DNA from 4 places in the Nocardia sp. NPDC059180 genome. Region 2 is predicted to be linked to each of the others. Evidence: riboswitches for the same ligand, from Rfam matches in the RefSeq annotation. Region 2 holds a riboswitch; each other region holds the start of a gene.
What was found. Region 2 has a riboswitch for S-adenosylmethionine ahead of ACFXNW_RS03475 (aminotransferase class V-fold PLP-dependent enzyme). Riboswitches for the same ligand answer to the same signal wherever they lie in the genome.

Region 1 (7,320 bases), on a different contig from region 2:
GATGATCAGATCCGGTCCACAGGCCAGTGCGATGGCGATCAGCACCCGCTGACGTTGTCCGCCCGACAGCTCGTGCGGATATTGGGTGGCCCGCAGTTCAGGCCGGTCCAGGCCGACCTCCGACAGCAGTTCCGTCGCCCGTGCCAGCGCGCCATGGCGGTCGTCGAGCCGATGCACCCGTAGCGCCTCGGCCACCTGGTCGCCGATGCGGCGCACCGGATTCAGCGAGAGCCCGGGGTCCTGCGGAACGAAGCCGACCTGCAGACCGCGCAGGCGGCGCAGCGCCCGCTCGGAACCGGTATCGACGCGTCGCCCGGCGAAAGTAATGGTGCCGCCGGTGATGTCGCCGGTATCGCCGAGCAAACCGATCATCGCATGCGCCAGCGTCGACTTGCCGGACCCGGATTCGCCGACCAGCGCGACAACCTCACCGCGCCGCACCGTGAGCGAGGCGCCGTCGAGCGCGGTCACCGGCCCGTCGCCGGCTCGGTAGCGGATGCGCAGCCGGTCCACGCGCAGGAGTTCGTCGGTGCCGGGGTCGGATTCCGGCTCGTCGGCGGGGGACAGGACATCGATGGACACGTTCTCGCTCAACGGTGTTCACTCCTCGTGACGGCGCGACCCACGCGCTGGGCGGATAGGACCACGGCGATGATCACCAGGCCGGGCAGCGTCGTCAGCCACCAGGCGGTGGCGAGGTAGTTGCGGCCCTCCGAGATCAGCGACCCCCACTCGGGGGTGGGTGGTGCGGTGCCGTAGCCGAGGAAACTCAACGCCGACACCGCCAGCACCGCCATCCCGAATTCGACCGCGGCCAGCGCGAGCACCGGGGGATAGGAGTTGGGCAGGATATGCCGAACCAGCACCGTGTACCACCGCACCCCCGATGCGCGCGCGGCCTCCACGTAGGCCGCCCGGCGCACCCGCAGCACCTCCGAGCGCATCACCCTGGCGAAATTCGCGATGAGCGACACCCCCACGGCGATGGCCACATTGCGGGTGCCGAAGCCGAGCGCGGTCACCAACGCCAGCGACAGCAGCAGCGCCGGAATCGACAGCAGCACATCGACGATCCGCATGGTGACCGTGTCGACGACACCGCCGAGCGCGCCCGCGAGCAGCCCGAGCAGAGTGCCGGCGATCAGCGCGATCGCGACCGCCGACAGGGTCGCGGTGAGTGAGAGCCCGGCGCCGTGCACCATCCGCGTGTACAGGTCGCGGCCGATATTGTCGGTGCCGAACCAGTGCTCGGAGCTCGGCGGCTGGAACTTCTGCGCCGGAACACCGGCCAGCGGGTCACCGCCGGCGAAGACCGAGGGTGCCAGCGCCCAGCCGATCGCCAGCGCGATCACCGCAACGGCGGGGATCAGTGCGATATTGCGGCGCAGCCAGGTCCATGCCCGCGAGCGCCTACGCACCTGTGCCGACTGGTCGTCGACGGGAGTACTTATCGCCGGTTCACGTTCGAGCAGTTCGAGCGCCATCGGTCACCTCCCGGCGCCAGTACGCGAGGATTCCGCGCCGATCAGTGGTTGCCGCCGTTGCGCGCGACCGGCCCTCGATCCGCGGGTCCAGCACCGGATACAGCAGATCGACGACCAGGTTGACCGTGACGAACGCCAGCGCACTGACCAGCACGATGCCCTGCACCACCGGAATGTCCTGGGCCAGTACCGAGGTCTGGGTGAGCCTGCCGAGCCCCGGCCGTGCGAATACCGTCTCCACGACCACCGAACCGGCGAGCATATTGCCCACCAGCACACCGGCGATGGTGAAGGCGGGCACGCTCGCCAACCGCGCCACATGCCGCCGCTGCACCCACCAGCGCGAGGCGCCCTTGGCCAGTGCGACCTCGGTGAATGGTTGCCGCCACGTCGATTCCAGCCCCGCGGCGAGCACCTGCGCGATCACCGCGCCGATCGGAATCGCGAGCGTCACCGCGGGTAGCGCGATCCCGCCGAACGCAGGCACCAGCTGCCAGCGGAAGGAGAACAGCTGCAACAGGATCAGTGCGGTCCAGAACGTCGGCATCGACACCCCGATCGGCGGCAGCGCGGCCAATACCCCGCGCAGCCAGGGCGTGCGGGTATAGGTCGCGGCGAACGCCAGCGCGGTTCCGCCGACAGCCGCGAACAGCAGGGCCAGTCCGGTCAGAGCGAGGGTCGACGGCAGCGCGTCCACGATCGCCTCGCTCACCGGCTGTCCGGTGGCGATGGATCGGCCGAAATCGCCGCGCACCGCATGCGACAGCGAGCTCAGGTACTGCTCCCACAGCGGTTGATCCAGCCCGTATCTGGCCCGCATGCCGGCGAGGGCGGCCGCGTCGACCGGAGTACCTCCACCGCCGCCGTCGGCCGCGATGGCCACCGGATCGGCGGGCAACAGGTACAGCACGACGAAGGAGATGGTGAACGCCGCCCACAGCACCCACACCGCGGAAACCGCCCGCAGCAGTACATATCTGGCCATGATCAGCGTCCACTCAGCCAGGCGTCGTAGAACTGCAGCCGCGCCGACGCTTCGAACTTCAGGTCCTGCACCGCCGCACCGGCGCCGATTGCCTGCGACAGCTCGACAGTCGGGATCCACAGACCTGCATCGAGTACCTGCTGCTGGGCTTGCTGGATCAATGCCTTTCGTGTTTCTGAGTCGACCGCGCCCAGCTGCGCGGTGAGCACATCGTCGAGTGCCGGGATCGGTGCGCGGGCATTGAGGTTGCGGCCGTCGAGACCGAAGCCGGTGCGCAGGATATCGCCGTCGGCGCGGGTGCTGTTGTAGTAGAGCGCGTCGAAATCCTTGCTGCTCTGGCGTGCGGTGTATTCCGCGTTGGACACCAGATCGAGCGTCAGATCGATGCCCACCGTGCGCAGCTGCTGCTGGATCAGCTCGAGGATCGCCTGATTACCGGCGAACACCTGGCTGAACGTCACTGCGAAACCCAGGCGCTGCCCGTCCTTCACCCGGATACCGTCGTCACCGCGCACCCAGCCCGCACGGTCGAGGGCCGCGCGCGTGGCGTCGGGATCGAAACCGATGCGCTGTGAAAGATCCAGATAGCCGGGCGTTCTGGACGCCAGTGCGCTGGTCGCAGGCCGGAACTGCGGTCCGAGCACGGTATCGACCAGCTCCTGTCGATCGATCGCGGTCAGCAGTGCTTGCCGCACCGCGGGATCGCGCAGCGGGCCGCGGGTCACATTCGGCTGGAATCCGAACGGAATCCCCGGATTGGCGGTGCTGAGCACCCGGCCGCCGGTCGCCTCGATCTGTGGTGCGTCCTGCGGCAGTGCGTCGCTGGTCGCGTCGAGCTGATCCGAAGACAACGAACCCGTCCGCACACCCGACTCGGGGACAACGGTGAACTCGATGCGGTCCAGATACGCCTCGCCCTGATGGCCGAACACCGCCGAGCCCCACCCGTAGCCGGGGCGCTTCACCAGCGTGGCGGACACGTCCTGGCGGTAGTCGGCATAGCTGAACGGCCCCGACCCGACCGTGGCCGCGCCGGCGCACCGATCCTCCGCGGACCGCGCGGTCGTGGCGTCGGCGAGGATGCCCAGCTGCGGGGTCGAGGACGCCTGCAGGAACTGGGCGTTCGGGGCGCTGAACTCCACTCGCGCCGTCAACGGGTCGACCGCGGTCGTACCGACGTAGCCGGTCAGGTAGCTGGTGCCGAGCGGTGCCTTGGCCGCGCCGAGCGTCCGCACGATCGAGTCGAAGGTCTTGCGCACCGAGTCCGCGGTCAGTGGCGTCCCGTCGCTGAAACTCACCCCGTCGGCGAGGTGGAAGGTGAACACCTTCGCATCCGGGCTCACCTCCCAGCCGGTGGCCAGCCATGGCTTCAGCTCACCGGTTTCCGGATCCTGATCGGTCAGCGAATCAACCACCTGCCGGGCCACGTAAATCGTCTGATTGGTGCTCGCCTGCGCCGGATCCGCGCAGGTCGGCGCCACCGAAAGCCCGTAGCGCAGAATTCCGCCCGGTTGTGGCGGCCCGGCCGCGGCGTCCGGTGCCGAAGTACCGGATCCGCAGCCGGCGAGTGTGGTGGCGGCGAGCAGCGCGCCGGTCAACGCGGCGACCCGGGGTCGAGATCGGGTCACCTGTGCGCTCCGTTCGTAGTTGCGGCCTTGTCGGCGTCTTTCATCTGTGCCTCCATCGGTCCCGGCGGAAGCACCCGCACCCGGTGACCGGGGGGTTGCTGCGACGTCGACGAGCCAGGTCTCTCGGTCGCTCTGGATGGTCTCGCCGGACCGGACGCGGTGCGGTATCCGATCGGGCCGAATCATCATGCGTCGCAGGGAAACCGCAGCACAATGGTAGTAATCAGGGTGAGTTCAGCTCTTGTCCCGCGCACCCGGCGCGCGCCGCAAGTGACACGGTCGGATCCGAGGTAACGTGCCGGACGCGGTCACGGGAATATCGTGAATGTCCGCCTGTGTCGACGGCCTGACCTGCGTGTCCTCGCCGCCGTCTTCGGCACCATTCGGAGCGGCGACCGCTCCTGTCTCTGCCGACAGTGGAATTACCGAGGTGCCGTGAGCGAACCGGGGTCGGTGCGACCGAAAGCCGGCTCCCGGGCGTATCGCATTACGGCGCGATCCGCCGACCCTTCCACGCGAGCGCACCGCGACGTAGGGCGCGGCGGGACCTGGCCCATAGGTACAGGTACATAGCCACCGAGCACGGATGTGCCAGTGCTGCGGTGATGTCGTCGCGGTGCGGTGCCGCACCGGTTTCGAGGGCGCGAGCCGCGAGGCGTCCAGCGACGGCCGCGGCATAGCCGAGCAGGCCCGCGCGTCGGATGTCTCCACGTCCGGCAATGGCAGCCAGCGGCGGCAGCCAATAGACCAGGGCGGCAATGGCTCCCACCGTGAGCCCGCCGGCTGCCGACCCGCCGTATGCGGACCAGAGCCACCGTGTGTAGCCGGCCTCGAGCTCGGCGGCGTCGTGGTACATGCGGGTGCTCGCCAATGGTCCGGCCGCCACCACGGCGGTCCGCATGCCCTTTCGGCGCAACGTCCTGGCGATATCGAGGTCCTCGGTGACACTGCCCGACACCGCCGTGTGACCGCCGATGGTCCGGTAGGACTCGGCGTCGAAGACCAGGAACTGCCCGCATGCCACCGCCATCGACGGCCGGGTTCCCCGGTCGGCCACCGACACCGGCAACGTCGTGGCCCATGACCAGCACAGCAGCGGCTGCACCAGGTGTTCGGCGGGCGAGGCCGCGAGCTGTCGCGGCCAGGGCGACACCAGAGCCGCCTGACCCGCCCGCAGTTCATTCACTGCCGCAGCGATCGCGGCGGGGGCCAGCCGCACATCTGCATCCACGAACACCAACACCGCAGCATCGGCCGCAGCTGCCAGCCGGGCACACGCGGCCGCTTTACCAGTCCAGCCCGGTTCGGGTTCGTCGGCGCAGCGCAGCACCGTGATTCGCGGATCGTCACCGGCAGCCCGTTTTGCCGCTTGGTAGGTGCCATCCGTAGAACCGTCGTCCAGAATCAGCACCCGCAGCCCGGGCACCCCCGTCTGCTCACGCAGATCGGCGATCAGCTCAGGCAGCTGCCGCGCCTCGTTCCGGGCCGGGACACAGACTGCAACGGACTCGTCCACAGACGGACCCGGAATCAGGCGGCGCATCGTCATCAGGTTCCATACCGCGACAGCGCATCCGGCCACCGCGATTCCCGAACCCGCGCGAACCGCGGTCGTCGTCCCCGATCTCACCTACTGCGAACTTCGCGCCACCAACGCCCGATATCGAAGTTGGGGGCCGGGGCATTCGGTGGGGCCGGGTTGCGGTTGACGTAGGCGAGGGCTGCGACGACGGCAGCGACGGCGAGGGTGATACCACCGACGATGCCCGCCCAGCCCGCGAAGGACCGGGTGTTGGGGTCGGCGTAGCTGACCTCGGCGCGCATATTCGTCACATCACCCGGCGGCAGCTTCCACGACACCACCGAATCGCCTTCGCGGGTGCCGTTGGTCTTGGCGATCCTGGCCGGGAACGCGATGCTGAACTGCACGTCCGAGCCGTGCGGCGGCACCGATTTCAAATCCACCCTGCCGTTGAGGCTGACCAGGTCACCGGTGCGCTGGAACTGCAACTGGAACATGCCCTGAGTCTGTTCGGACAGCTGACCGAGCTGCTGCACCTCACCGAAGGACAGGTCGTCGAAGAAAACCTGGCTGCCGGTGTAGCCGTCCTGGCTGTAGGGCTCGACCCGCATCTTCGTGGCCAGCGAATCGGGCGCCTTCAACTGCGGGCCCTTGTCCTCGGGGTTGGCCGGGATCACCGCGGCCACGATGCGTCCGGACACCCGGTCGTTGGACGACACACCCATCGACGCCTGCACCCGCAGGCATCCGGCCAGCACCGGCACCAGCAGGGCCGCCAGCAGCACGGCCGCCGTCACCCGGATCCCGGGGCGGGGCGAACGTGGCGCGGTGACCGGAGTGTCGGGCATCGTGGTGTCGGGACTCGGCTGCACGGGTGACATCGTGCCAGGCGCGCGGTCCGCGATGCACGCGACACCGCGGATCGGCACCGTAGTCGCTGGTGGCAGCAACTAGCGGCGCGACGCCACGGCTTCGTCGTGGCTGCGATGAGCCCGTCGCAGCAAGTCCATCAGCTCGTCCTCCTGCCGGATCCGGCGGCGATACTTCTCCGGCAGCGCCCGTAGCCGCTGCTCTTCACTGCGCAGCAGCCCGAACACGCGATCACGTTCGGCCTGGTCGGTGGTGTAGCCGAGGTCGAGGTATTCGGTGGCGTGCCTGCGTGCGTTGGCCACGGCCTGCTGGGCGCGCCCGCGCGGGCTGACCACCGATGCGACGACCGTGACCACCAGAACGCCGAGGATCACCAGCAGCGACGCGCCCGTGCTGATCTCGCCGACGTGCACCGGGTCGCCATTGTTGATGAACGGCAGATTGTTCTCGTGCAGGGCGTGCAGGATCAGCTTGACGCCGATGAAGCCGAGAATGGCGGCCAGCCCGTACGACAGGTAGATGAGCCGATCGAGCAGCCCGTCGATCAAGAAATACAGCTGCCGCAACCCCATCAGGGAGAACGCGGTCACGGTGAACACCACGTACACGTTCTGGGTGAGGCCGAAGATAGCGGGAATGGAGTCGAGCGCGAACATCACATCGGTGCCGCCGATCGCCACCATCACCAGCAGCATCGGGGTCAGCATGCGTTTGCCATCGCGCACGGTGAACAGTTTGTCGCCGTCGTAGTCGGGGGTGGTCCGGAACCATGCCTTGGCCACCCGGATCACGATGTTGTCCGCCGACCGGCCCTCGGTTTCCGACGGCGCG
Region 2 (7,320 bases):
CGAACCGGCGAAACCACCGAGATCCGGGTTCGACACCACCGGCGCCAGTGCCGCCGCCAGCCCTGCCGAACTGGGCACCGGAGCGTCATCGGGTGCGGGCGCGACCCGGGGAAACGGCCGGACCGGCACCGGCGGCTCGGCGATGGTCAGCCCGCCGTGCCGGAACTCCTCGGTCCACGGCTTCAGCGTCACCACGACACCGGCACCGACCGCGAGCAGCACCACCAGCGTGGTGATCAGTCCGATCCACATCCGGCGTCGTCGCCGCGAGGCCAGTCCACCGATGTTCTTACCGCCTCGACCCACCACGTTGTCCGCCGTCTCCTCACGCCCGCCACATCCGCTTGGCCCAGACTATCCTCGTTCGGCTACCGTTCCCCCGAACGACCTGGCGCGTCGGCGGCCGTCGGCCCGCCGGAGCAAGACAGCCGCAGCACACCAGAGGCACCGGAAGAAGGAGTTGGCGTGGAGTTCGACGTCACCATCGAGATCCCCAAGGGTTCGCGTAACAAGTACGAGGTCGACCACGAGACCGGCCGGGTCCGGCTCGACCGTTTCCTCTACACCTCCATGGTGTACCCGGCCGACTACGGCTACATCGAGAACACCCTCGGCGAAGACGGTGATCCGCTGGACGCGCTGATCCTGCTGCCCGATTCGGTGTTCCCCGGCGTCATCGTGGAGGCCCGCCCGGTCGCCATGTACAAGATGGTCGACGAGGCAGGCGGCGACGACAAGGTGCTGTGCGTGCCTGCCGGTGACCCGCGCTGGGATCACATCCAGGACCTGAAGGATGTCCCGGAGTTCGAGCTGGCCGCCATCAAGCACTTCTTCGAGCGCTACAAGGACCTCGAGCCCGGTAAGTACGTCAAGGGTTCGGAGTGGGTCGGCCGCGCCGAGGCCGAGGCCGAGGTGGAGGCGTCCATCCAGCGCCTGAAGGACCAGGGCGGACACTGAGCGTCGCCGAGCTGCCGACAGCTCGCTGACCGGCCGCCGAGAGGTAGCCGACGACAGCCCCCGAAACAACTAGCGGCACATCACCGAGGCAAACCCGAATCGGGGCCTCGATGATGTGCCGCTCGTCGTTGGTGAGCTGTCGACTGTTCGGTGGGCCGTCGAGCCCGGTCAGCGGCCCTTGAACTGCGGGGCGCGCTTCTCGAAGACGGCCTGAATTGCTTCGGTGAGGTCCTCCGACGGGAGGAAGGCCGCGTTCCACGCCGACACATAACGCAGGCCCTCGGCCACCTCGGAGGCGTGCTTCTGGTGCAGGACGTCCTTGGCGCCCTGCACCACCAGCGGCGGGTTGGCGGCGATCTCACGCGCGGTGGCATGAGCGGCGTCCAGTGCCGCCTGCTGATCGTCGAACACGTCGTTGACCAGGCCGATCTTCTCCGCCCGCGCGGCATCGATGTCCTTGCCGGTGTAGGCGAGTTCACGCAGGTGGCCCTCGCCGATGATGGCGGGCAGCCGGTGCAGCGAACCGATATCGGCGACGATGGCCACCTTCGCCTCACGCAGGCTGAACTTGGCGTCGGCGCTGGCGTAGCGGATGTCGACGGCGGCGATCAGGTCGAGACCACCACCGATGCACCAACCGGAGACCGCGGCGATGACCGGCTTGCGGCACTCGGCGACCGCCGTGACCGCGGCCTGCATGGTGCGGATCTCGTCCAGGAAATCGGTGCGCGGGGCGGCAAGCGCCTTATCTGCCAGCAGCGGGCCGAAGGTCCCGCTCATGGCCGGCAGATCGAGGCCGTAGGAGAAATGCTTACCGGAGCCGGTCAGCACGATCGCGCGGACCTCGCGGTCGGCATCGAGGGCACGGAAGATCTCCGGCAGCTCGCGCCAGAAGTCCGGGCCCATGGCATTGCCCTTACCGGGACCGGTCAGGGTGACCTGCGCGACGTGGTCGGTGGTTTCGACGGTGAAAGCCTGCCATTCAGTCATCTGTACAGCGTATACACGCCGATCACGGCGTCGATACCGTGTGGGATAGAACCTGTTATCACTGAACCGGCGCCCCCGAAGGTGTTCGCACTACCCTGGATTCATGCGCAGGTCACTTCCTCCGGTCGCCTGCCGGGTTGCGGACACCCTGATCGCCCGCGGCCACCACGGCGTCATCGTCACTCATCAGGATCGCCCCACCGCGGCCTCCGCTGCCGCCCGAGCCCTCGGCGTCGATATCGGCGCCATCGCCGAAGCCCGCCTGTTCCTGCTCGACGACGATCCGGTCCTGCTGCTCGTCTCCGGCGAACACGAGGTCGACCTCGATCGCACCGGCGAACGCATGGAAGGCACCCTCACCCCGGCCCCCGACGATCTCGTACTCGAAGTCACCGGCCATCCCCTCGACGCCGTCGCCCCCGTCGGCCATCCCACCAATATCCCCACCTGGGTCGACACCGCCCTGGCCCGCCATCGCGAACTGTGGGCCGCGGGCGGACATCCGGATGCGGTGTTCCGCACCACATTTCGAGAACTGGTGCGTATCACGGCCGGTCTTCCGATCGACGTCGATTGATCGGGCCGCGCGATGCCGCGCTGCGCAACCACCAGGTACAGCCTGGACGGGCGACCTCGAGGAGCCCGGTTCGCGGCCCGGCTCGCGTTTCCGTGGCCGCTGCGTACGCCGAAGGCAAGCAGTGGTCGCGGAAACGCGAGCCTCCCCGGGGCCGCGAACACGCCGCGACGAAGGAGCGGCAAAATCAACACAGTGACCGACGCGCATTCAGAACCGACAGCCACGGGGGCGGAGGCGGGACTGCGGGTGCCCGATGATCTGAGCGGGATCACCGCGGAGCAGTACCGCGCGTCCATGCGCCACTATCCGTCGGGGGTGACGGTGGTGACGCTGTGTTCACCGAAGGGGCCGGTCGGATTCACCGCGACCTCGTTCGCGTCGTTATCGCTGGAACCGCCGCTGGTGTCGTTCAATATCGCGCACACCTCGTCGAGCCTGGAGGCGATGAGCGAAGCGGATTCGGTGGTGATCCATTTCCTCGGTGAACATCAGCGCCACATCGCCCAGCGCTTCGCCCGCAGTGCCGCGGAGCGGTTCACCGACCGATCGCTGTGGACCACACTCGATACCGGCGAGCCGGTGCTGCACGGCACGCCGATCTGGCTGCGCACCACCGTCGAACAGCGCATTCCGATCGGCGACCACACCTTCGTCGTCGGCCGGGTGACTCGCGTGCACGACGCCACGGAGGAGAAGCCGGCGGCGGCGCCGTTGCTGTACCACAACGGCCGCTACTACCGGCCCACTCCGCTCGACGAGGACTGACGAACTCCCGGCCGCGATGACAGGGTATTCCGCGGTCAGCCGATGAGGCAGGGAGTCGCTCCGTCACCATCGACGCCGGTGAACGGCCTGGTTTCCGGGCTCGGATTCCACAGGCCGTCAGTGCGGGTGTAATTCCATGACGGGCCGTCGTGGACAAGCGCGGCGATCGCCGAGATCAGCCGGTCCACGTCCGTAGAGCTGGTGCCCAATCCGATACTCGCGCGCAGCGCACCGTCGAGCCCGAGACGAGCCAGCAGTGGGTGCGCGCAGAAGCGGCCGTCGCGCACGCCGATGCCGTGTTCGGCGGACAGATAGGCGGCCACCTCGCCGGGCGCGAAACCGTCCAGCGTGAAGGCGACGATGCCGACGGTGTCGGGGCTGTCGGACCAGATGCGCGGCAACCGCACGCCGGGGATGGCACACAGACCGTCCCGCAGCCGCTCGGCCAGCAGCCGTTCATGTGCGATCGCCCGGTCGGCGTCGATGTCGGCCAGCGCATCGCAGGCCGCCGCCAACGCCGCGACGCCGAGCACATTGGGCGATCCGGCCTCGTGTCGCTGCGGCGCGGGCGCCCACTCGGTGCCGTCGACCCGTACCTCACGCACCGCACCGCCTCCGGCCAGGTACGGCGGCGCCGCGTCGAGCCAATCCCGGTTGCCGACGAGCACTCCGGAACCGAACGGCGCGTACAGCTTGTGCCCGGAGAAGGCCAGGTAGTCGATGCCGCACTCGCGCAGGCTGATTCGACGGTGCGGCGCCAGTTGCGCGGCGTCGACGAGGATACGGGCACCACACTGATGGGCGATCTCGGCCAGCCGCGCCAGTGGCAGGACCTCGCCGGTCACATTGGAGGCGCCGGTGATGGCAAGCAGCGCAGCCGGTTTCGCACAGAGTTCGGCTACCACACGGCGGACCGTCTCGTCGACCGTATCCGCCGCGGTCACCACCCGCCGCCCACGCCGTTCCCAGGGCAGGAAATTGGCGTGATGTTCGACATCGAGCACCACGGTGTCGCCGGGCACGCAGGCGGCCAACAGGTTCAGCGAGTCGGTGGTGTTGCGGGTGAAGACCACAACCTGGTCGTCGGTCGCGTCGAGAAAGCGGGCGACCGAACCACGGGCGGCCTCATAGCATTCGGTGGAGATCCGCGAGGCGTAGCCCGCGCCGCGGTGCACGCTGGCGTAGTAGGGCAGCAAACGCTGCACCCGGTCGGTGACCTGAGCCAGCGCCGGTGCGCTCGCGGCATAGTCGAAATTGGCGTACGTGCAGGTCCCGCCCTGTACCAGGGGGACATGGAGGTCGTCTCCGGAGACCCGGGCGAGGGGGGCACAGGTCTGATCGAACACAGCAGTCATCACGTCATCCCGTCGGCTGAGGGACCCGCGAAAAGGGGAGTTTCATCGAGTCCGCGCTTGCCGCGCCCGGTCGGGCGTCGGCCCGGTCGTCACCCGGAGCACCCCACCGCGGAGGAGGGTTGCCGACCAGCTAGCCGGGGCTTGACGCTGGCACTCATGACCTGATCCGAGGCTGACAGACCGGCCCCGCTGCTGTCAACCCGGTCGCCGCTGCGGGTACCGTGGACAACTGGTCACCAGGGCATTCGCCGTTTGCCCATTGGTAACCCTCGTATGAAACAACCGTCTTCGAGAATTAGTTGGTGAGGCCGTACCGCCGAACATGGTTACTGCCGGACAGTGCTGAGGAAGGTGGGCCGGACGTGATGCTCCAGCCGCAGATCGACACCGATGGTTCGGTCGAGGAGCTCGATCCGCTGCGACGCTCAACCCTCGCCCCACCTGCGCGAACACTGGTCGACATCCTCGCTGACACCGCGCGCGCCCATCCGGACGCACCGGCCATCGACGACGGCGACACCGCGCTCACCTACACCGAACTGCTGGCCGAGATCGCGGTCACGGTCGAACGCCTCGCCGCGGCCGGTGTGCGCCGCGGCGACCGGGTCGGTGTGCGGATGCCCTCGGGTACCCGTGAGCTCTACGTCACGATTCTTGCTGTGCTGCACGCGGGTGCGGCCTATGTCCCGGTCGACGCCGACGACCCGGATGAGCGAGCCCGCCTGGTTTTCGGCGAGGCTCGGGTCACCGCGATCGTGACCGCCGCGGGTATCGAGCCGACCGAGCACGCGCAGCCGATCCCAGCATCCGCCGAGCAAACCGATGGCCCGGCGCAGCCCTCCCCCACCGATGACGCGTGGATCATCTTCACCTCCGGCTCCACCGGAACCCCGAAAGGTGTTGCGGTGACCCATCGCAACGCCGCCGCGCTCGTCGACGCCGAGGCTCGGCTTTTCCTGCGGGACGCCCCGATCGGCCCCGGTGACCGTGTGCTGGCCGGACTCTCGGTCGCCTTCGACGCCTCCTGCGAGGAGATGTGGTTGGCCTGGCGGCACGGCGGCTGCCTCGTTCCAGCGCCGCGCGCATTGGTGCGCACCGGTGCCGATCTGGGTCCGTGGTTGGTACGGCATGAGATCAGCGTGGTCTCCACGGTGCCGACGCTGGCGGCGACCTGGCCCGCCGAGGCTCTGGAACCGGTGCGGCTGCTCATCTTCGGTGGCGAGGCCGTGCCGCCCGAACTCGCCGAACGCCTGGCAGGTGACGCGGAGTCCGAGCGAGAGGTGTGGAACACCTACGGCCCCACCGAAACCACGGTCGTCGCGTGTTCGGCACTGCTGGACGGAAAGTGGCCCGTACGCATCGGGTTGCCGCTGGACGGCTGGGATCTGGCCGTCGTCGATGCCGCCGGTAATCCGGTCGGCGAGGGCGACTCCGGCGAACTGGTGATCGGCGGTGTCGGCCTGGCCCGCTACCTCGATCCGGCCAAGGACGCCGAGAAGTACGCGCCGCTCGCCTCGCTCGGCTGGGAACGCGCCTACCGCAGTGGCGATCTGGTGCGCAACGACAGTGCAGGACTCGTCTTCATCGGCCGCGCCGACGACCAGGTCAAGGTGGGTGGCCGTCGCATCGAACTCGGCGAACTCGACAATGCCCTGCAACATCTGCCCGGTGTGAGCGGTGCGGCCGCCGCGGTGCGCACCACCACTGCGGGCAATCAGATCCTGGTCGGCTACCTCACCGGAACCGCACCCGACTACGACGTGAAGACCGCCCGCACGCTGCTCGCCGAACAGCTGCCCGCGCCGCTGGTCCCGCGCCTGGTCGTGGTGCCCGAACTGCCCACCCGCACCTCGGGCAAGGTCGATCGCGACGCACTGCCCTGGCCGGTCGCGGGCACCGACGAGAATGTGGACCACGGGCTCACCGGGACAGCCGCCTGGGTGGCGGAACTGTGGAGTTCGATTCTCGGCGCCGAGATCACCGGCGCCGACGCCGATTTCTTCGATCTGGGCGGCGGATCGCTGTCGGCGGCCCATTTGGTGACCGCATTGCGGGAACGATATCCGAGGATCGCGGTCGCCGATCTGTACGACCATCCGCGTCTCGGCGCGCTGGCCGAACTGCTGGACGACACCGCACCCGCGGCCGCCGTCATCGAACGCACCGTCCGCCCGACCCCGCTGGCGGCGCAATGCGCGCAGGTGCTGGCCACCCTCCCGTTGACCACCCTGACCGGCCTGCAATGGCTGACCTGGCTCGCCATCGCGGGCAATATCGCGAGCTGGGCGGGAGCGCTGCCCTGGCTGCCGCAGCTGTCGTGGTGGTGGACGCTGCTGCTGTTCGTCGTGTTCATCACCCCACTCGGCCGCATGAGCATCTGTGTCGCAGGCGCCCGGCTGCTGCTGCGCGGCGTCCAACCCGGCAGCTATCCGCGCGGCGGCTCGGTGCATCTGCGGTTGTGGGCGGCGGTGCGGCTGTCGGAGGCCAGCGGCGCCGAAAACCTCTCCGGCGCACCGTGGATGGTGCCGTTCGCACGGGCGCTCGGCGCGAAGATCGGCAAGGGCGTCGACCTGCACACCCTGCCGCCGGTGACCGGCATGCTCGAACTCGGTGACGGATGCAGTGTCGAACCCGAGGTAGATCTGTCGGGGTATTGGATCGACGGCGACGTCGTCC
Region 3 (7,320 bases), on a different contig from region 2:
ACCATGCAGTGGCAGGACCTCGACGCGCGCATCAGCGCCCTGCAGGCCTCGGTCGACCGGCTGCGGGTCCTCATGGCCGAAGCCACCAATACCGCCGACCTGCTCGCCGCCGAGCAGGCGCTGTCGAGCCGTCAGGCCGATCTCGACAGCCTCACCGCGCAGAAACGGCTGCTCGACGATCAGATCGCGCTGTCCACACTGACCATCGAGATCTCCAGCACCCATACCGATTCCGACGATGGGCCGACCAACTTCTGGGACGGCATCGTCTCCGGCTGGAACTCGCTGGTCGACTGGTTGAAGGATGCGGTCGTCTTCCTCGGCAAGGCGGTGCCGTGGCTCGGCTTTGTCGCGGTGATCGGTGCGGTCGTGTGGGTGATCGTGTGGCTGGTGCGTAGGCCACGGCGCGCGCAGGTCGCTGCGTCGCCCGGCGCCTCTACCACTGCGAACTCAACCGCGCAGTCCGGCGCCGCAGATGTCGGCACGACCGGGAAAGCTACTGCCGCAACAGGAGAATCGAGTGCCGACGACGGTTCGGGCGACGATAAAACCGAACAGCCGTAAGGGCCCGCTCGTCGAAACCCTGGACGACGGCACCGTGCAGCTCTACGTCCGCGCACCCGCAGTGGAGGGCAAGGCCAACAAGGCCGCGATCGAGCTGCTCGCCACGCATTACGGCGTGCCGAAGAGCGCAGTCCGCCTCGTCGCGGGCGCGACGTCGCGTTTCAAGCGTTTCGAGATCGACGACTGAACCTCACACCGCGTCGGGAAATCCATGCTGTCGCCACGCCTCGTAGACGGCGACCGCGGCCGAATTGGACAGGTTCATCGACCGCCGCCCCGGCAGCATCGGGATCCGCACCAGCTCGGTGATGTGCGGGTCGGCGAGCACCTCCTCGGGCAGCCCGGTCGGCTCGGTGCCGAACAGCAGCACATCGCCTGCGCGATATTCCACATCGGTGAACCGCGTGCTCGCCTGCGTGGTGAACGCGAACACCCGCTCCGGCCGGATCGCCTCCCATGCCGCCGCCAGATCCGGATGCACCGTCACCGACGCCAGGTCGTGATAGTCCAACCCGGCCCGCCGCAACTTCGGCTCGGACAGATCGAACCCCAACGGCTCGATCAAATGCAGCTCACACCCCGTCCCCGCCGCCAGCCGAATCGCATTCCCGGTATTCGGCGGAATGCACGGCTCATGGAACATCAGTCGGAACACGCCCACCATTCTGTGCGGGTGCCGTGCGGGCTGATCATCCGGGTCATCGGTAGGGCGGTGCCGCACGCCGCGAATGTGTCGGTAGGGCGGGATACAGTCCGCGGCATGGGGAGCACATCACATAATCCGGCGGGCGCACAGCCTCCCGCACCAGGCTTCGCGCACGCGACGGCTTCCAAGGGAAGCACGATCATCCATCTCTCCGGGCAGGTCGGAGTAGACGAAACGGGCGTGGTAGCCGAGGGGCTGGCCGGGCAGACGGCGCAGGCGTTGATCAATCTCGGGAAGGCGCTGGAGGCGGCGGGCGGGACCGCGGCCGACCTGGTCAGCGTCCGGTTCTACGTGGTGGATTGGGATCCGTCGAAGTTCGAGGCGCTCGGGGCCGGTGGCGCGGCGGCGCGGGAGTACTACGAGTTCCCGGAAACCGCGGTCACGTTGGTCGGTGTGGCGGCGTTGTTCACGCCCGAGCATCTGATCGAGGTCGAGGGTGTCGCGGTGGTCGCGTAGGGGCAGGTAGCGGCGATCGAAAGGTGTTGCGCTGTCCAGCGCTCGCGCGGTCCGGCAGGTCTGCAACAATCGAAGCCGTGACCGATGCCGACACACCGACCGCCGAACGACGGCCCGGCGACAGTTGGGCTACGCAGTTCTTTCGCTGTCACCTGCCGATGGTGATCGTGGCGCTGGTCATTCTGGTGGCGATCGTGTTCGTGGCCTCGGAACGCTGGCGCCGCGGTGCGCTGTTCTTCGGCGGCGCCACTCTGCTCGCGGCTACCTTCCGGCTGTGCCTGCCGACGGCGCGGGTCGGCTTGCTCGCGGTGCGCAGCAAACCGTTCGACGTCGGCGCGCTCGCGCTGCTCGGCAGCTCGATCGTGTTCATCGCGGCCACCATCAATACCCTCGGCGTCAGCTAGGGATAGCGGCGCGCCGGTCGTGGGGGTGATTCGGGTGAGCCCGGCCGTGTAGTAGAGCGAGGGCTGCGGCCGCGACCTGCCGGAGGTACAGGTGGCCTGCGGCATTGCCGACCTGGCCGCGAATCCGCGAACCTATCGCGCGTTGCGGGCCAGGTTCATGGTCTGGATCAGCAGCTTGGACACCGCAGCCGCCTCGGTGAGGAAGCCGTCGTGTCCGTCGCGGGAGTGCACGACCTCGAGGCCCTGACAGCCGGGCAGCCCGTCGGCCAGCTCCTGCTGGGTGTAGAGCGGGTACAACCGGTCGGAGTCGACGCCGCCGACCACGCACGGCACCGGCGTGGCCGCCAGCGCCGCTGCGATACCGCCGCGACCGCGACCGACATCGTGCCGGTTCATGGCCTCGCTCAGCAGCACGTAGGTGGCCGGATCGAAACGCTTGCACAGCTTTTCGGCCTGATACTCGAGGTAGCTCTGCACCGCGTATCGCCCGCCGCGCCACGGATCCTCATCGCCCTGGGCGTTGTTCTCGAAGCGATGATCGAGTTCGCCTTCGGTGCGGTAGCTCAGATGGGCGATGCGCCGCGCGATCCCCATGCCTGCGGTCGGGATGCGGCCGGTGTCGTGGTAGTCGCCGCCCTGCCAGTGCGGATCGGCCTGAATAGCGGCGATCTGGGTGGTCTGGGTGCCGATCTGGTCGGCGGTGGCGCGTGCACCCACCGCGAGCACCAGCGCCGCCGAGACTCGTTCGGGGGCGCCGACCATCCACTCCAGGACCCGCATGCCGCCCATCGACCCACCGACCACGGCGGCCAGGCGTTCGACGCCGAGCAGGTCGAGCAGCACGGCTTCGGCGGTCACCTGGTCACGGATGGAGATCTCCGGGAACCGAGAACCCCACGGCTTCCCATCGGGTGCTGCCGAGGACGGCCCGGTGCTGCCTTTGCAGCCGCCGAGCACATTGATCGCCACGACGCACCACTCGTCGGTGTCCAGCGGAGCGCCGGGACCGACCATGCCGTCCCACCAGCCTGGCTGCGGATGAATGTCGTCGGGGTGGCCGACCACATGAGAGTCGCCGGTCAGGGCATGCTCCACCAGCACCACATTGTCCAGCTCGGGTGACAGCTCACCCCAGCGCTGCACGGCCAGGTGCACATCGGGGACGATCTCGCCGTTCTCCAGCGCGATATCCCCGACGGCGATGGTGCCGAGCCGCCCGTCCGGCGGCGGCAACTCGGCCGCCGTCACACGGGCGGTCCTGCGGTCGGCACTCACGGTCACGTCGCCGCCGCCGTGAATCCTGCGTGGAGGTCGGTGAGGATGTCGTGGATGCCTTCGATGCCGACGGCGAGGCGGATGAGGCCGGGGGTGACGCCGGCGGCGAGCTGCTCGTCTGGTGTGAGTTGGGAGTGGGTGGTGGAGGCGGGGTGGATGACGAGGGAGCGGACGTCGCCGATGTTGGCGACGTGGGAGTGCAGGGTGAGGGCGTCGACGAATTTCTTGCCTGCGTCGATGCCGCCGCGTAGTTCGAAGGACACGATGGCGCCGACGCCTTTGGGGGCGAGTTGTGTGCCGCGTTCGTACCAGGGGGAGGTGGGTAGTCCGGCGTAGGCGACGGATTCGACGTCGGGGTGCCCAGTCAGGTATTCGGCGACGGCGAGGGCGTTGGTGACGTGGCGTTCGATGCGCAGGCTGAGGGTTTCGATGCCTTGGGCGATGAGGAAGGCGTTGAAGGGTGAGACTGCGGAGCCGAGGTCGCGTAGCAGTTGGACGCGGGCTTTCAAGGCGTAGGCGGGTGCGCCGAGGTCGGCGAAGACGGCGCCGTGGTAGCTGGGGTCGGGGGTGGTGAACCCGGGGAACCGTGACTGTCCGTTGGCGTCGGTGATGGTCCAGTCGAAGGTGCCGCCGTCGATGATGACGCCGGCCACGGCGGCACCGTGGCCGCCGAGGTATTTGGTGGCGGAGTGGACGACGATGTCGGCGCCGTGGGTCAGGGGCTGGATCAGGTAGGGGGTGGCGACGGTGTTGTCCACGATCAACGGCACACCCGCCGCATGCGCGACCGCGGAGATACCGGGAATATCGAACACCACGCTGCTCGGGTTGGCGACGGTCTCGCCGAAGAAGGCCTTGGTGTTGGGCCGGACCGCGGCCTTCCACTGCTCCAGATCATCCGGATCGTCGACGAAGGAAACCTCGATACCCAGCTTGGGCAGCGTGTAGCGGAAAAGGTTGTAGGTGCCGCCATAGAGGTGCTGGCTGGACACGATGTGATCACCCGCGCCGGCCAGGTTCAGGATCGCGTAGGTCTCGGCCGCCTGTCCGGAGGCCACCAGCAGCGCCGCGACACCACCTTCCAGGGCGGCGATTCGCTGCTCCACCACGTCCTGGGTGGGGTTCATGATGCGGGTGTAGATGTTGCCGGGCTCCGCGAGCCCGAACAGTGCCGCCGCGTGATCGGTATCGCGGAAGGCATAGGAGGTGGTCTGGTAGATCGGCAACGCGCGGGCGCCGGTGCTCTCGCACGGGGCCTGACCGGCATGGATCTGCTTGGTCTCGAAGGACCAGGCTGCGGTCGGATCGGGCACGGTGGCGTCGGTCAAGGCATGCTCCAAAGGTTGTTCGCCGGGATTACTGGGTTATCTGTGCGCGAGCGACAAACAACAACAACACATCTCGGTGACCTCCTACGTGCGCGCTTGCTCCCGGCTCTCGGGAGCCCGGTCCTCACCCGGAGCACCCCACCGCTGCAGGAGGGTTGCCGTCCAGCTAGCCGGGGCTTGGCACTGGCTCTCATGACCTGACCGCCATCGTAACCGGCGGGCCCTCACGGCCCGAACCCCGGCTTCCCATGCTCGGGATCGGCGGCGGGTGAGCTGCGGTGGAATCGACGGCGAACCGTAATCCGGCTCACACCCTGACCTACCCGCACAGTGAGGTCGCCAGCAGCAGTACGCTCGTCTTGTTTGCACCAGACGTCTCGCGGACAACACGAGGCGTATACGTTGTCTGTTGAACAGCTGGGGTCCGCTCACAAGCGTGTTCGCCTGGCCGTGCAATAAGGGCACCATCCTAGGAGGACACGAAGATCCATGTCCAAGATCAAGGTTGAAGGCACCGTCGTAGAACTCGACGGCGACGAGATGACCCGGATCATCTGGCAGTTCATCAAGGACAAGCTGATCCACCCGTACCTCGATGTGAACCTCGAGTACTACGACCTCGGCATCGAGTACCGCGACAAGACCGACGACCAGGTCACTGTCGACGCTGCGAACGCCATCAAGAAGCACGGCGTCGGCGTGAAATGCGCGACCATCACCCCCGATGAGGCCCGTGTCGAAGAGTTCGGCCTCAAGAAGATGTGGCGCTCGCCCAACGGCACTATCCGCAACATTCTCGGCGGCACGATCTTCCGCGCGCCGATCATCATCTCCAACGTTCCGCGCCTGGTACCTGGCTGGACCAAGCCGATCATCATCGGCCGTCACGCCTTCGGTGACCAGTACCGCGCCACCGACTTCAAGGTGTTCCAGGGCGGCACCGTCACGCTGACCTTCACCCCGGAAGACGGCAGCGAGCCGATCGTGCACGAGGTCGTGAAGATGCCCGAAGACGGCGGCGTCGTCATGGGTATGTACAACTTCAAGAAGTCGATCGAGGACTTCGCGCGGGCATCGTTCAACTACGGCCTGCAGCAGAACTACCCGGTCTACATGTCGACCAAGAACACCATCCTGAAGGCCTATGACGGCATGTTCAAGGACACCTTCCAGGAGGTCTTCGAGGCCGAGTTCAAGAGCCAGTTCGAGGCGGCGGGCCTGACCTACGAGCACCGCCTGATCGACGACATGGTCGCCTCCTCCATGAAGTGGGAGGGCGGCTACGTCTGGGCCTGCAAGAACTACGACGGCGACGTGCAGTCCGACACCGTGGCGCAGGGCTTCGGTTCGCTGGGCCTGATGACCTCGGTGCTGCTGACCCCGGACGGCCAGACCTGTGAGGCCGAGGCCGCGCACGGCACGGTCACCCGGCATTACCGTCAGCACCAGCAGGGCAAGCCGACCTCGACCAACCCGATCGCGTCGATCTTCGCCTGGACCCGCGGCCTCGAGCACCGCGGCAAGCTGGACAACACCCCCGAGGTGATCGGTTTCGCGCAGACCCTCGAGGACGTCGTCATCAAGACCGTCGAGGGCGGTCAGATGACCAAGGACCTCGCGCTGCTCGTCGGCGGTGACCAGGGCTACCTGAGCACCGAAGAGTTCTTGGCCGCGCTGGATGCCAATCTGGCACGCGCCACCCGCTGAGCTGATCCGCTGAGCTGATCTGCCTCGGCAGGACCGCTGCCGGCCGTGAGGCGCCCCTACCGAGGCGCCGCGGCCGGCGGACAAGGGTCCGGCTGGATACACGGGCACCCCGCACATCATGCGGGGTGCCCGAGGTGTTTCCGGGGGTGTCAGCGAACGCCGACCGGGCGCCCGGAGGTGAGCAGACCGGAGACCGCGGTGGTGAAGCTCTCCGCACCGTGACCCAGCTCGGTCTGCTTGTCGAACAGGCGTTGCAGCGGGTCGATGAGCTCGCTGGAGACGCCCTGGTTGTGTGCGGCGGTGCGGATATTGTCGAGTCCGACGCGGTTGGCGGCGAGGTCGGAGAAGTTCACCGGGAACTCCCGTGAGTCGATCTCAGCAGCCAGCGTCGGCAGCAGATCCAGCAGCGAGCGCAGCCACGGGATCAGGTAGTCGGCGGTGAACGTGGTGGCGCCGACGCCCTCGCTGTCTACCATGGCCACCGCCTGGAAGAAGCCGCCGAACAGGCCGTACATCCCGGCCAGCACGGCCATATCGTGCAGTCCGGCCAGGCCGGCGTCGGCGCCGAGATAGTTCACGGTGCCGAGTTCGGCGAGGGTGCTCGCATGCCGTTGCTGTGCCTCGGCGGAGCCGCTGTAGAGGAACAGCGTGTCGGTGGTTCCCAGGGTTTGCGGGACGCCGAGGATGGCGCCGTCGAGGAACCGCCCGCCCAGTTCGGTGACCAGGGTCGCCAGTTCGCGGGCCTGATCGGGGCGACCGGTGGCGACGTTGAGGATGTCGCGTCCGGCCACCAGCTCGCCCACCTCACTCACCAGCGCCGTCGCGGTCGCGGTATCGACACCCGCGATCACGATCAGCTCGCCCGCGCCGATCGCGGCCT
Region 4 (7,320 bases), on a different contig from region 2:
GATCGACGCTCGGATCGACTGGGCCGAACAGATCACCGTGACGTTTTTCGAATCAATTCGAAGGCCGTGGTGAACAACGATCGTCCGCCATCGGCCTCGATGTGAGCATCGGAGGACCGCAACATGGCATCATCTGACGACGACGTGCGATATTCGCGCCGGCTGCGCCGCGTATTTCTGCTGGTCATCGGCTCTGCGGCTGGAGCTGCGGGAGTGCTTCTACCGGCCACCGGATCGGCGACCGCGCAGCCAGCGGAAGTTCCCGGAGTCGGTACCTTCGACATTCCGGTGAACATTGCCGTTACGCAGAGTTTCGACGCTCCAGAGTTGGCGGACATTCCAATAGGTGACATTCCACCCGCGAAATTCGGCATCGGCGAGCCCGCAATCGAGCCTGTAAACGCGGATTTTGCCGCCCAGGAACCAGCCGGGGCTCGGCCCATTGAGTTCACCGTCCCACCCCTGCCTGTGGACCTGCCCTTCCTGCCAGACCTCCTGCCGCCCGCGCCTGCCGTCATCCCCGAGCAGACCCGAGGTGATGCCGCGATAACGGCCGCCCGCAGCAAGTTGGGTGCGAACTATTCCGCGGGCGGGACCGGCCCCGATGCGTTCGACTGCTCCGGCCTGGTGCAATGGTCCTACGGCCGAGCGGGCGTAGACCTACCGCGGACCAGTCATCAGCAGCTCGCCACCGGAACCCCGGTCTCGCGGAACGAACTTCGCCCCGGCGATCTGGTGTCGTTCTACGGCGGCGGCCACTCCGCGCTGTACTCCGGCGGCGGGAAGGTCATCCACGCCTCGACTTCCGGTGCGGGTGTCGTCGAATCCGATATGGCGACAATGCCCTTCGCCGGCGCACGTCGATACTGAGGGACTCGCCATAGGCGCCGCGACCGGAGATTACGGCCGATCTCTCGGATTCTGTGCGCTTCTCAGAACATTCCGTGCGCTAGGGGAATTGCGGCGATCCAATCCGGATTTTCCTCGGCTGTATTGGAAAAATTCGCGTTTTGGCTCTTTACGGCGGGGGTAGCTGAATCGAAGAACCACATCGAGAGGAAAAATTTCGACATGCTCAACACCAGGAAGGCGATCGCCGTATGTGCGGGCGCCATCGGAATCGCGGCGGGAACCGCGGTTTTGCTCCCCGCCACCGCGTCCGCGGCGACCTACGGAGGTCAGTGTGGCGCCGGATTCAAGGTCATCGACTCGCATGAGCTGAAGGGCGGCACGGTATTCCTCACCTACAACGGATCGAAGAACTGCGTTGTCACTGTGCGTGATAAGCCGGGCGATCCGATCCGGATGGGTGCCGGATTGCGGCTGTCGTCCGACCACGACAAAGAGGTCATCGACGACGACCAGTACAAGGAGTACGCGGGTCCGGTGACGGTCGAGGCGAAGGGCCAGTGCATCGACTGGGGCGGCCTCATCGCTGACGACAAGTGGCAGACCTTCAAGGTTCACTGCCGCTGAACGGTGGGTCGAGTGGTTCGCGGGGCGCGCCCGCGAACCACTCTCCCGAGCTGTTCGGACAGCCCGGCCAGGATCACTCCACGATCGGCAGCGGAACCGTATCCAGCATTTCGGGTTTCGGTAGATCCGAACGCCGCAGCGGCAGAGTCGGTTCGGGCGGTGCGTGCAGAGGAAGCGTCGGATCGGGGTCAGGGACCGCACGTTCCACGGGCGGAAGCCGATAAAAGGCGCGGGCGTTGTTCTCGAGGACCTTGTACATATCGGTGCCGACGACGTCGCAGAGCAGGTCGACGTCGGAGTCTTCGAAGGGGCGCCCGGCTCGGGTGCCGGGGAGATCGGTGCCGAACATGAGCGCCTCGGGGCTGACCGCGTGGATGCGGCGCAGGGCGGTGGCGACGTCCATATCGACGCGGCCGAAGCCGGTGGCCTTGACCCTGGCGCCGCGATCGACCAGATCCAGCAGGTAGGGCAGGCCGTCCTCGGACATGCCGAGATGGTCGATCGACAGGGCAGGCAGCTTCAGGATGACCGGTTGCAGGGAGGCGAGCATCTGGCCGTCGATGTAGACCTCGACATGCCAGCCCGCCAGCTCGTAAGCCCGGATCGCCTGCAACGTCATCGCGGCGATATCGGCGGCTGCACGCTTGAGGTTGAACCGCAGCGCGCGCACCCCGACACGGTCCAGCTCGACGATCTCGTCGTCGCTGGTATCCAGGGGCAGCCTGGTGACGCCGACCCAGCCCTCACCGAGCTCGGCCAGCGCCGCCCGCAGATAGCTTTGATCGCTGCCTTGGAAGGAAGCGCTGACCACCGCGCCACCGGCGACATCGAAGCGCGACATACGCTTTCGGTAATCGTCGATGGTGTAGGGCTCCGGCAGGTAGCCCTCGTTTTCGATCAGCGGAAACCGCGGATCGATGATGTGGACATGGGCATCGAACACCTGTACAGCATGCCTCAGCGTCGTGTTTCGCGCTTCCCCCGAGCGGGTAGCGCTCAGACCTTGTGCGGCTCGCTGGCGCGCAGCATGTCCTCACGCTCGACGACCTTGACCCGCTCACGGCCTTCCGGCTCACCGAGCGCGCGCTCATGGGCGTCGAGGCGGTACCAGCCGTCCCAGGTGGTGAACGGGATGCCCTTGCTCTCGAGGAACTCGAGCACCGCTTCGAGCTCGGGCCGCTCGGCGGGGACGAAGTTCTTGCTGTCGTCGAGCAGGCAGGCCACCGTCTCGTTGGCGTCGCCCTTGGTGTGGCCGATCAGGCCGACCGGGCCGCGCTTGATCCAGCCGGTGACGTAGGTGCCCGGCATGTAGCGGCTCGCGTCGTCGGCGTTCTCGTCGGCAAGGACGCGACCGGCCTCGTTGGGGACAACGCCCGCCTGATCGTCGAACGGCAGGTTGGTGATGTTCTGCGACAGGTAGCCGACCGCGCGGTAGACGGCCTGCACGTCCCAGGTCTTGTATTCGCCGGTGCCCTTGACGTTGCCGGTGCCGTCGAGCTGGGTGCGCTCGGTCTTGAGGCCGACGACCTTGCCGTCCTCACCGAGCACCTCGGCGGGCGACTCGAAGAAGTGCAGGTACAGCTTGTGCGGGCGGTCGCCCTGATCGCGGATGGCCCACTGCTCGAGGGTGTTGGCGACCATGTCGACCTGCTTGGAGTGGCGGCGGGTGGCCTCGGAGCCCTCGTCGTAGTCGATGTCCTCGGGGTCGACGATGACCTCGATGGTCGGCGAATGATCCAGCTCGCGCAGTTCCAGCGGGGTGAACTTGGCCTGCGCCGGGCCGCGACGTCCGAAGACGTGCACCTCGACGGCCTTGTTCTCCTTCAGGCCCTTGTAGACGTTCGGCGGGATCTCGGTCGGCAGCAGTTCATCGCCGGTCTTGGCCAGCACGCGCGCGATATCCAGCGCGACGTTGCCGACGCCGAGCACCGCGACCTTCTCGGCCTCCAGCGGCCAGGTGCGCGGCACATCCGGGTGCCCGTCGTACCAGGAGACGAAGTCGGCGGCGCCGTAGGAGCCGTCCAGGTCGATGCCGGGGATCGGCAGCGCGCGGTCGGCGTTGGCGCCGGTGGAGAAGATCACCGCGTCGTAGAAGACCTTCAGGTCATCGAGGGTGATGTCGGAGCCGTAGTCGATATTGCCGAGCAGGCGCACCTGCGGCTTGTCCAGCACCTTGTGCAGCGCGGTGATGATGCCCTTGATGCGCGGGTGGTCCGGCGCGACGCCGTAGCGGATCAGGCCGAACGGCGCGGGCATCCGCTCGTAGAGGTCGATGGACACGTCCGCATCCGACTTCATCAACGCATCGGCGGCGTAGATACCGGCCGGTCCGGCACCCACGATTGCGATGCGGAGCGGGCGTGCAGCTGCGGTCTGTTCGGTCATCGTTTACGCGCACCTTTATGGTTGAGACAGTAAATGGCGTCCTGTTTAGCTTAGGCTAAGTTGATGCACGGCTGGATTTCACCTGTACGGCACCGGCCGCGATCCCGCCGATTCTATCGGGGGCATGTCCGGCCTACTTCGGGGACCAGGGATCATCGTCATTCATGAGCGATCAGCAGCCGGCCGATTCGAGTGCGGACAAGGGCGGGGAAACGCCGGCCGACGGGCAGGAATCCGACGATTCGACCCGCTCGATGGTGCCGTTCATCGTCGCGGCGGCGATCGCGGCGATCGTGCTCGCCGTCATCGTGATCTCCGAGCTGGTGTCGCCGGTTGAGAAAAATGTCACAGAGGCCGACCGGGTCGCCGCCGCGGTGCGTGATTTCGGCGATGCGAGTTCGCGCTACGGCTTGGTGCCGCCGAAGGAAGCGGCCTGCCCGGACTTCGACCCGAAGCGCTCACCGATGGCGGGCAGGCTGGACGAGGGCGAGACCGGAAAAGCCATAGAAATCACGAAACTCGAAGATATGAAGGTCGAGGGCGACAGCGCGACGGCGACGGTCACCAGCAAGGTCGACGGAGACGAGGCGACCGGAACCTGGCAGCTGCGGCGCGTCGATAACGAGTGGCTGGTCTGTCACTGAGCCCCTGCGCAGGCCCCTGATCGGGGGTTTGACACGACAACCCCTGGCCAGGCAATCTCGTTTCAGGTCATGAGTGCCAGCGCCAAGCCCCGGCTCGCTGGCCGGCAACCCTCCTCCGCGGTGGGGTGCTCCGGGTGACGACCTGGCACGCATCGAAGCCAGATGCGGCAAGTGCGGATTCTCGAGGAAGGTGCCACACATGACTTATGCCGGCGACATCACCCCGAAACAGGCGTGGGAGATATTGCGCGACGATCCACGGGCGGTCCTGGTGGACGTGCGGACCGAGGCCGAATGGAGATTCGTCGGCATCCCGGATACCAGCGCCATTGATCGGCAGACCGTGCTGATCGAATGGGTCGACGGCACCGGTGCGCGTAATACCGAGTTCGCCCAGCAACTGAGCACCGTCCTCGATGGTCGCGATCCGGATGCCCCCGTGGTGTTCCTGTGCCGCTCCGGCCAGCGTTCGGCCCATGCCGCGACTGTCGCGACCAGCACGGGTATCGAGCCCGCATACAACGTCAGCGAGGGCTTCGAAGGCCCGCTCGACGAGTTCGGTCACCGAGGTGTCGCCGGTTGGCGCGCCGACGGCCTGCCCTGGCGGCAGTCGTGATCACCGGCGGCGCGTTCAACCGGCCGCTGCCGGAGGGCGTCGGGCCCGCCACACTCGGTGTGCGCGGCGGAGTGCGGCGTTCGGGATTCGAGGAGACCTCCGAAGCGCTGTATCTGACGTCGGGTTTCGTGTACGAGAGCGCTGAAGCGGCCGAGGCCGCGTTCACTGGCGAGGTCGAGCATTTCGTCTACTCCCGCTACGGCAACCCCACGGTCGCCATGTTCGAGGAGCGGATGCGGCTGCTCGACGGCGCGGAAGCGTGTTTCGCCACCGCGAGTGGTATGGCCGCGGTGTTCACCGCGCTGGGTGCGCTGCTCGGCGCGGGTGACCGGCTGGTCGCCGCGCGCAGCCTGTTCGGCTCCTGTTTCGTGGTGTGCAACGAGATCCTGCCGCGCTGGGGTGTGGAGACGGTCTTTGTCGACGGTGAAGACCTCGACCAGTGGGAGCAGGCGCTGTCGGTGCCGACCACGGCCGTGTTCTTCGAGACGCCCGCCAACCCGATGCAGACTCTGGTGGACGTGCGCCGGGTGAGCGAGATGGCGCATGCCGCGGGCGCGAAGGTGGTGCTGGACAACGTCTTCGCGACGCCGCTGTTGCAGCGCGGCTTCGAACTCGGTGCCGATGTGGTGGTGTACTCCGGTACCAAGCACATCGACGGACAAGGCCGGGTACTCGGCGGTGCGATCCTCGGCGCCGAGGACTACATCGGCGGTCCGGTCAAGAACCTGATGCGCCACACCGGTCCGGCGCTGAGTCCGTTCAACGCGTGGACGTTGCTCAAGGGCCTGGAGACCATGCCGTTGCGGGTGCGCCATTCGACCGAATCGGCCCTGCGGATCGCACGTTTCCTGGAGGGCAATGATTCGGTGAGCTGGGTGAAGTACCCGTTCCTGGATTCGCATCCGCAATACGACCTGGCGGCGAGTCAGATGAGCGGCGGCGGCACCGTGGTCACCTTCGAGCTGAAGGCGCCCGAGCACGAGGCGAAGAAGCGTGCCTTCGAGGTGCTGAACCGGCTGCGCATCGTCGACCTGTCCAACAATCTCGGCGACGCCAAGACCCTGATCACTCATCCGGCTACCACCACCCATCGCGCGATGGGTCCGGAGGGGCGCGCCACCATCGGCCTGACCGACGGTGTCGTGCGTATTTCGGTGGGGCTCGAGGATGTGGAGGATCTGCTCGGCGATCTGGAGCATGCGCTGAGCTGAGTTCATATGCTGCGGAAAGGCCGGTGCCCGGTGATGGCACCGGCCTTTTTCGGCTTCCAGTATTGACAGTATGCTGTCAAATATGACAGCATACTGTCATGACCATGAAAACAGTTCACGTAGCCGCCTACGATCTGCTGGCCGATTGGGAGGTCGGCGCGGCGATCGCGCACATCAACCACAATGTGAATCTCCAGCGTGAGCCCGGTAGTTTCCAGGTCCGCACGGTCGGCCCGTCGGCCGAAGCGGTCACCACCATGGGTGGGATGCGCGTCGTGCCGGAGATGGCACTGGCCGATCTCGACCCGGCCGACAGTGCGCTGCTGATCCTGCCCGGCTCGGCGCTTTGGGACGAGGGTGGACTCGGCGAGTTCGCTGCCGCCGCACGACGATTCCTCGATGCGGGCGTTCCTGTAGCGGCCATCTGTGGCGCGACCGCAGGCTTGGCTCGGGAAGGGCTGCTCGACGACCGCAAGCACACCAGCGGGGCGGCCGAATACCTCGCCTACAGCGGATACGCCGGTGGGGACAGCTATGTCGAGGAGGCCGCGGTGACCGGCGGTGATCTGATCACCGCGGGCCCGACCGCGCCGTGGGAGTTCGCCCGAGAGATCTTCGCCAAGCTCGACCTGTACGAACCGCACATCCTCGACGCCTGGTACCGACTGTTCGCCAAGAGCGACGCGTCGGCATTCCCGGTGCTGGTCGAGCAGGAGGCCAAGGCGGCAGCTTCGTGACCGTCGAGCCCACCGCATCGCGCGCCGATCAGAGTCTTTTCAGCACCGCCGCGATCACCGTGTTCCGACTGAACGGCCAATTCCTTTCCATTGCCGAGGAATTGGCCGCTCCGGCGGGGCTGACCGCCGCCTGGTGGCAGGTGCTCGGCGCTGTTCTGCGTGAACCGCTGCCGGTGGCAGGCATCGCCCGCGAGATGGGCATCACCCGCCAGAGCGTGCAGCGGATCGCGGATCTGCTGGTCGGCAAGGGG

Region 1: it holds a riboswitch for S-adenosylmethionine, as region 2 does, so the genes downstream of both, ACFXNW_RS13220 (ABC transporter substrate-binding protein) here and ACFXNW_RS03475 (aminotransferase class V-fold PLP-dependent enzyme) in region 2, are expected to answer to the same signal.
Region 3: it holds a riboswitch for S-adenosylmethionine, as region 2 does, so the genes downstream of both, ACFXNW_RS25245 (bifunctional o-acetylhomoserine/o-acetylserine sulfhydrylase) here and ACFXNW_RS03475 (aminotransferase class V-fold PLP-dependent enzyme) in region 2, are expected to answer to the same signal.
Region 4: it holds a riboswitch for S-adenosylmethionine, as region 2 does, so the genes downstream of both, ACFXNW_RS27930 (rhodanese-like domain-containing protein) here and ACFXNW_RS03475 (aminotransferase class V-fold PLP-dependent enzyme) in region 2, are expected to answer to the same signal.

The regions. Positions count from the first base shown of each region.
Region 1 covers NZ_JBHZBU010000003.1:604,764-612,083, reverse strand. Annotated here, with positions in the region: gene ACFXNW_RS13235 (dipeptide ABC transporter ATP-binding protein) at 1-582, opposite strand, end outside; gene ACFXNW_RS13230 (ABC transporter permease) at 591-1,484, opposite strand; gene ACFXNW_RS13225 (ABC transporter permease) at 1,459-2,469, opposite strand; gene ACFXNW_RS13220 (ABC transporter substrate-binding protein) at 2,472-4,097, opposite strand; SAM riboswitch class I at 4,147-4,240, opposite strand; gene ACFXNW_RS13215 (glycosyltransferase) at 4,585-5,646, opposite strand; gene ACFXNW_RS13210 (LppM family (lipo)protein) at 5,724-6,467, opposite strand; gene ACFXNW_RS13205 (TerC family protein) at 6,570-7,320, opposite strand, start outside.
Region 2 covers NZ_JBHZBU010000001.1:747,104-754,423, reverse strand. Annotated here, with positions in the region: gene ACFXNW_RS03500 (D-alanyl-D-alanine carboxypeptidase/D-alanyl-D-alanine-endopeptidase) at 1-252, opposite strand, end outside; gene ACFXNW_RS03495 (inorganic diphosphatase) at 466-957, shown strand; gene ACFXNW_RS03490 (crotonase/enoyl-CoA hydratase family protein) at 1,126-1,947, opposite strand; gene ACFXNW_RS03485 (YbaK/EbsC family protein) at 2,051-2,524, shown strand; gene ACFXNW_RS03480 (flavin reductase family protein) at 2,819-3,289, shown strand; gene ACFXNW_RS03475 (aminotransferase class V-fold PLP-dependent enzyme) at 3,325-4,644, opposite strand; SAM riboswitch class IV at 4,693-4,806, opposite strand; gene ACFXNW_RS03470 (Pls/PosA family non-ribosomal peptide synthetase) at 5,010-7,320, shown strand, end outside.
Region 3 covers NZ_JBHZBU010000009.1:158,631-165,950, reverse strand. Annotated here, with positions in the region: gene ACFXNW_RS25275 (DUF4349 domain-containing protein) at 1-564, shown strand, start outside; gene ACFXNW_RS25270 (DUF167 domain-containing protein) at 521-751, shown strand; gene ACFXNW_RS25265 (tRNA (cytidine(34)-2'-O)-methyltransferase) at 755-1,219, opposite strand; gene ACFXNW_RS25260 (RidA family protein) at 1,325-1,726, shown strand; gene ACFXNW_RS25255 (DUF3017 domain-containing protein) at 1,885-2,130, shown strand; gene ACFXNW_RS25250 (homoserine O-acetyltransferase) at 2,263-3,411, opposite strand; gene ACFXNW_RS25245 (bifunctional o-acetylhomoserine/o-acetylserine sulfhydrylase) at 3,408-4,733, opposite strand; SAM riboswitch class IV at 4,821-4,931, opposite strand; gene ACFXNW_RS25240 (NADP-dependent isocitrate dehydrogenase) at 5,223-6,440, shown strand; gene ACFXNW_RS25235 (NAD(P)-dependent oxidoreductase) at 6,590-7,320, opposite strand, start outside.
Region 4 covers NZ_JBHZBU010000011.1:169,114-176,433, reverse strand. Annotated here, with positions in the region: gene ACFXNW_RS27955 (C40 family peptidase) at 124-870, shown strand; gene ACFXNW_RS27950 (spore-associated protein A) at 1,072-1,476, shown strand; gene ACFXNW_RS27945 (amidohydrolase family protein) at 1,550-2,419, opposite strand; gene ACFXNW_RS27940 (FAD-dependent oxidoreductase) at 2,473-3,861, opposite strand; gene ACFXNW_RS27935 (hypothetical protein) at 4,026-4,505, shown strand; SAM riboswitch class IV at 4,571-4,685, shown strand; gene ACFXNW_RS27930 (rhodanese-like domain-containing protein) at 4,705-5,121, shown strand; gene ACFXNW_RS27925 (O-succinylhomoserine sulfhydrylase) at 5,118-6,332, shown strand; gene ACFXNW_RS27920 (DJ-1/PfpI family protein) at 6,437-7,069, shown strand; gene ACFXNW_RS27915 (MarR family winged helix-turn-helix transcriptional regulator) at 7,066-7,320, shown strand, end outside.